One region of the Paenibacillus sp. B1-35 genome, then DNA from elsewhere that is predicted to be linked to it. Evidence: riboswitches for the same ligand, from Rfam matches in the RefSeq annotation. Region 1 holds a riboswitch; the other holds the start of a gene.
The links. Region 1 has a riboswitch for FMN ahead of ACQ5BJ_RS00905 (DMT family transporter). Riboswitches for the same ligand answer to the same signal wherever they lie in the genome.

Region 2: another riboswitch for FMN. It lies ahead of ribD (bifunctional diaminohydroxyphosphoribosylaminopyrimidine deaminase/5-amino-6-(5-phosphoribosylamino)uracil reductase RibD); the one in region 1 lies ahead of ACQ5BJ_RS00905 (DMT family transporter).

The regions. Positions count from the first base shown of each region.
Region 1 is NZ_JBCHVJ010000001.1:176,846-179,999, reverse strand. Features, by position in the region: gene ytaF (sporulation membrane protein YtaF) at 1-271, shown strand, start outside; gene ACQ5BJ_RS00905 (DMT family transporter) at 399-1,319, opposite strand; FMN riboswitch at 1,420-1,596, opposite strand; gene ACQ5BJ_RS00900 (GNAT family N-acetyltransferase) at 1,825-3,006, shown strand; gene ACQ5BJ_RS00895 (hypothetical protein) at 3,091-3,154, shown strand, end outside.
Region 2 is NZ_JBCHVJ010000001.1:1,330,855-1,334,008, forward strand. Features, by position in the region: gene ribE (riboflavin synthase) at 1-316, opposite strand, end outside; gene ribD (bifunctional diaminohydroxyphosphoribosylaminopyrimidine deaminase/5-amino-6-(5-phosphoribosylamino)uracil reductase RibD) at 297-1,463, opposite strand; FMN riboswitch at 1,779-1,938, opposite strand; gene ACQ5BJ_RS05710 (peptidylprolyl isomerase) at 2,106-2,543, opposite strand; gene lysA (diaminopimelate decarboxylase) at 2,741-3,154, opposite strand, start outside.

The DNA.
Region 1 (3,154 bases):
AGGAACGATTAATTTGTGGGAAGCAACTATTCTTGGTGTCGCGCTGTCTGCCAATGCGCTGACAAATGGTCTTAGTGCCGGACTAATAGGATTGTCTCCGCTTGCCATATCATTGACCGCAGCAATTGGGAGCTTCGTTACATTATGGGCTGGCGCATTGCTTGGTCATAAACTGGCCAATATTCGAATTGGACGGTACACAGTAGGACAGTTCAGCACTGTGCTTAGCGGCGTTATCATCATCCTGATCGCGATCAATTCTTTCTTCTGAAAACACAATAGAACCCTTCTACAATGCGTTCAGGGGCATTGCAGATGGGTTCTATGTGATTACGTTTATGTTCAGAAGACAAATTCGCAGCGACAGCCGATCACATGCTGTGCCCCCTTATTGTCTGTCAATTTTGTCTTGATACGATATACAACGCGATCCAGATGAGAACGAAACCAGTAATTTGTGCACCCGTGACTACTTGATGGAACACAATCCAGTTCATTAGCATCCCTACCAATGGAAATGACAACTCCGCAAGTGTTGCGTAAGAAGCCTTTGTACTGGATAGACCGCGATAATAGAGCAAGAGACTTACTAGTCCTGGAAGCAGCGCCTGCAAGAAAATATAGAACGAAAGTGTTCCCCATTCTGAGGCTGCAAAATTCCAGCTTGGCGACTCGATTGAAGTTAACACAATAAGCAGCGGGAGCGCAATTACAAATCGAAGAGATGTAACGGTCTCATATTCCATCTTGTCGAGAAGCATTCGACCCATTACGGTAGAGCCGCCCCACAAGAATGCTGCCCCTAGTGCCAAAATACTGCTATAGCCAATCACTTCATTATAGTGCCCAATTGGCAAAGACCATCCAAAAGTCAATAAATAAGTACCGATAATGGCAAGCAGAAGCAAAAGAGAGAACCGACGCGGCAGCGTCTCCTTCAATAACAATCTTGCCAAAATGATCGCAAAGACCGGTTGAAGCTTTTGCAGCAGCAGTACGCCATTCGCATCACCGTGTGCAAATGCCTCTGTGAACATGATTGTGGCAATGACAGAGCCACCCCATGACAGGAACAACAGTGCGAGTACATGCTTCCATGTACAGTTGCGCAGTTCCTTCCGGTGAATCCATAATACCGGGATCGCATACAGTGCGAGCATAAGATGCTCAATCAATACGATCTGAGTAGAAGTCATCGACTCCATTACCCATACCCGGAACAGTGGGCCAATACCCCACAATGCCGCTCCCATCGCGACGAACCATACTCCTTTGCGGGAGCTGTTCATTCGTGTGTCGGCCTCGATACGATGTTCCATATTCAATAACCTCCGAGGTTGTTGAATATCGGATCTAGACATGCAGAAGAGACAAATTCGCATTAGACCTGTTGTATGCAGTTGTTCCAAACAACGTGTGCGAGATCTTCTTCCATCCGGACTATACCGTCGGCCTTGGCTTCTCACCAAGTCAGTCGCTGTTCTTCCGTTCTCTGCTTAACCGGCAAACAACCGAATAAGCGAACAGCGAGTCGCGGGCTCGGGCAGCTACGCCCATACCGCCGGTCAGGAATTTCACCCTGCCCTGAAGATCCATATTCAAACTACATAGTAGCATGTTGTTTAATTATTCACATGCCCTGTCTACATTATATCGAGATTTTAAATTTGAGCAATACGATATATCTCATTTTCATGAAACTTTTCATTGTTTGCATATATATACCAAATTCAAATATATTTCTTTTCTCCATTGCATCCCTTTCCATTTCATTTACAATAGATCATATACCGCAACCTAATCATCTTTCCAGGAGGGGGCATCATGTCAATCGTTCGTTTGAATAAGGAACAATTATGGGAAACCTTTTCATTGTCCGAATATGCTTTTCAATACAAAATAAAACAAGAAGAGCACAATGAACGTCTTCAAAACCTGGAGCAGCATGACGTATATGGCATATTCGATCAAGGTCGCCTCGCTGCAAAGCTCCATATCATTCCTTTTGAAATCTATCTAGGACAAATGAAGCTGAAAATGGGCGGCATTGCCGGAGTGGCGACCTATCCCGAATATCGGCGCAAAGGCTACGCAAAGGAACTGCTGCTTTATTCTTTACAAGTGATGAGAGATGCAGGAACGTCCCTATCCATGCTCAATCCCTTTTCCTTCCCTTTCTATCGCAAATTAGGTTGGGAGGCTTGCAGCGATCGGATGACATGCCAATTTACACACCATGAATTGATTCCATTCCAGCATGAGCCGAGTGGTGTGGTTCGCCGCTTTTACAAGGAGACACATTCTCCGGATATCGAAGACGTATATGAAGCATGGTCTTTCCGGCATGCTGGCATGCTCGTGCGAGATAGAAAATGGTGGCTTGACTTGTATGATAATCATACTGCGGCAGTATATTATGACGAACATTCGCAACCTCAAGGATATATGTTGTACACGATGAACAACTCTGTGATGCAAGTAAGGGAATTCATGTGCATTACACCAGAATCCAGAATCGGATTGTGGAATTATATTTGCCAGCACGATTCCATGGCAAAACAAGTAGAGATGCGCCTTAACCAGGATGAACGGCTTCTGTTTGCCCTTGACAATCCACGAATTCCACGTACGCTGCATCCGAACTTCATGGCAAGAATAGTTGATGTTGCTTCGTTTCTAGAACATTATCAGTTTGCTCCCGTTTCCTTACACCAACCCATTATTTTGAGCATTCGCGATGTTCATGCACCTTGGAATAATATTTCAATTCTTTTACAGGAGGGGCACGCAACATTACTCTCTCCAAATGACTCACAAAATAACCCATTACTCAGCACAATTAACAATATCTATGTAGACATTCGATCATTGACAGCTTTACTGCTTGGTTATCAGCGGCCACTCGAATTGTATGAGTGCGGGATCCTTACTGGTGATTTCAGCAGCATCCAGGTTCTTGAGCAGTTAATCCCTAGGCTCCGTCCCTACATATCAGACTCTTTCTAGCCCCTTGTTGCGCTAGAGCATTGAGAATCGCAATTCATCTTCGTTATAATAAGCTGTATGAATCTATGTAAGGGAGATTTCTCAATGACTCGTAATCAAGTAGAACAGCAAATTATCGACAATTATGAACGTGATGAACAAATGATGA
Region 2 (3,154 bases), 1.2 Mb from region 1:
CTAGTCCATCTACATGGCCTTGTACAATATGGCCGCCGAATCGGCCGCCTGCTGCCATTGCACGCTCCAGATTCACCGGATCGCCCGGCTTCAAGTCCTTCAAATTCGTATGGCGAAATGTTTGCGGCATTACATCTGCCATGAAAGAGACGCCATCATAAGATGTTGACGTTAGACATACTCCATTGACAGCGATGCTGTCCCCCAGCTTCATGCCATCCAGTACCTTAGACGCACGAATGTGAAGCACCATCGCTTCGCCCCGCTTCAAGACCGATTGCAGCCTTCCAACTTCCTCAACGAGCCCGGTGAACATCGTCGTCATCCTCCTTCATGCCATTTTTAGCTTGTTCTACTTGGCGCTTGCCGAAAGGATACCCGCTAATGCACACATTATCTCCGAGCACCTCAACCTCCATATGCTGGAGATGGTATGCATCCTTCATCCGGCTCACCCCTCCGAACGCAAAGTTGCCTGGTGCTTGCTGACCGCCAACTATAAGAGGGGCGATAAACAATACGATCTTGTCAATCAACTTCTCCTTAAGCATGGCCCCATTTAGGTGTCCTCCCCCTTCGAGAAGTATCGAGCCAATATCATGTTGGCCGCACCATTCCATCATCTGATGCAGATTAACCTGTTCACCTTCTCCACACGCGACCACGTCTACTCCACGAGACTCCAGCTCCCGCCGTTTTTGCTCGCTTGCCAGCGCAGTTGTAAATATACACGTGCGTACAGAACGATCCGTCACTACCTTGGCTTCCACTGGGATGCGTAGCTTGGAGTCTACGATTAAGCGAATCGGGCTAACCCCTGGCACAGTCAGCCGTGTCGTGAGTGAAGGATTATCGGCAAGCACTGTGCCAATGCCCACCATGATTGCTTGATGGCGGTGCCTCATCGTATGGACCACTTCACGGCATTGCTCATTCGAGATCCACTTGCTGTCTCCTGAAGCCGTTGCAATTTTGCCGTCAAGCGTACTGGCTGTCTTGAGAGTAACAAACGGGAGACCGGTCGTTATATACTTAGCGAACATTTCAATGAGTGCTAGACCCTGTTCCCGAAGTACATCTACCGTTACCTCAATCCCATGTTGTTTCAGCAGTGCAATTCCTTTCCCAGCAACTGCCGGATTTGGATCGACACAAGCGATTACGACTCGAGCAACTCCAGATTCGATCAGCCTTAGACAGCAGGGCGGTGTTCGCCCATAGTGGCTGCATGGCTCAAGTGTGACATATGCAGTAGCACCTTGCGCAGCTTCCCCAGCCATCGCTAATGCATGAACTTCTGCATGGCCTTCACCGCGGCGCAGATGTGCACCAAGACCTACAACTCGTCCCTCCTTGACAATGACGCATCCAACAGCAGGATTTACATCCGTCTGTCCAAGCACACGCTCTGCCATATCTAAAGCAAGCTGCATGTACAGTTCATCATTGATGACAGTAGACATTGGCTGTCCTCCTTTCCACAAACGGATCAAGGCTAATGCAAAAAAGCCCTTCGGATCCTCCGAAGGGCATGATTGATTGAGCTTACAGGCATGTACTTTATTTCACAATACACTTTCATTTGCATACGCCAAAGACAACTGAGAACACGGATGTAATCAGTGATACATTTCCATTCAGCATATGTCAAATACGACGATACAACGATAGAAAACCTCGCGCTTCTTCCGCAGGTATCCCTCTCCAATTCGCCTGAAATGCCATGTAATTGTGAAAAAAAGAACTTTAAAGAACTAAAATCAAGTTCCTCTCTCCTGACGCCCCTTCTCCCATCCAGACTATACTGTCGGCCCTGGAGTTGCACCAGATCCACCGTGTGGACGAATCCACCCGGGTCACGGACTAAGAACGTCTTGCATACGCAAGTCTCCGTTCATCACCGCCGGTCGGGAATTTCACCCTGCCCTGAAGGTCTGTCATTTTGATTGCTATTCATTTGGTATAAATATATGCACTTAGAAGTGTACCACCTGTCTTAGCAAAATGCAACTTACGGCGCTTTACCGCTTTGCTTAAGCGAACAGTGAGCAGCAAAAAAGACGTGCATACAGCCCCGCCGTACACACGTCTCCTTTCATGCTCTTCTATTCTTCAACGATTGTTACTTGCTTCATTTTGTCGCCTTGCTTTACAGCATCCATAAGCTCCATGCCTTCAACCACTTTACCGAATACCGTATGAACGCCGTCCAAGTGAGGGAATGCGTCGTAAGTGATATAGAACTGGGAACCGCCTGTGTCCTTTCCAGCATGTGCCATTGCAAGCACACCGCGCTCATGCTTGTGCGGATTGCCTTTTGTTTCACATTTGATTGTGTAGCCTGGGCCGCCTGTACCTGTTCCGTGCGGGCATCCGCCTTGCGCTACGAAGCCAGGAATAACGCGGTGGAATGTCAAACCGTTATAGAACCCTTCGGTAGATAGCTTCTCAAAGTTTGCAACAGTACCAGGCGCATCTTGCTCATGAAGCAGAATTTTTACCGTACCGCCTTTTTCTAATTCAATCACTGCATATTTGCTCATATTTATTATCTCCTTCCATATGTACAATGCTCACGCTTGCTCATCCGATTATACGTTATTTTCAAGCAAAAAGAAAACACCCGATTTCTGTCTTATCGTTGTATACGACAATACAGGTACTCGGGTGTATGACTTCTACCTTATTCATTGTACATTCAGCCGCATGCAAATTGCACATACAACCATGCAATGAAACGTTATTTCAGCATCGGCTCCTTGCTCATGCGTGCCGGAATGCAGTCATTGCGTACGATATCTTCATGCGTTTCACGGCGCACCACAATATCTGCTTCCCCATTGCAGACGAACACGACTGCAGGTCTTGGAATCCGATTATAGTTGCTTGCCATCGAATAGTTATAGGCACCTGTACAGGATACGGCAAGCAAATCGCCCTGCTGAACCGCAGGCAGCACAGTATCCCAAATCAGCATATCTCCGCTCTCACAGCATTTTCCTGCAATAGATACCGTTTCGGTGGACTCGCATGTTGCTCGATTGGCAAGCAGAGACTCATAACGCGACTCATACAATGCAGGACGAGGATTATCCGTCATGCCGCCGTCTACAGCGACAAATTTGCGCACACCAGGAATATCCTTCACGGAGCC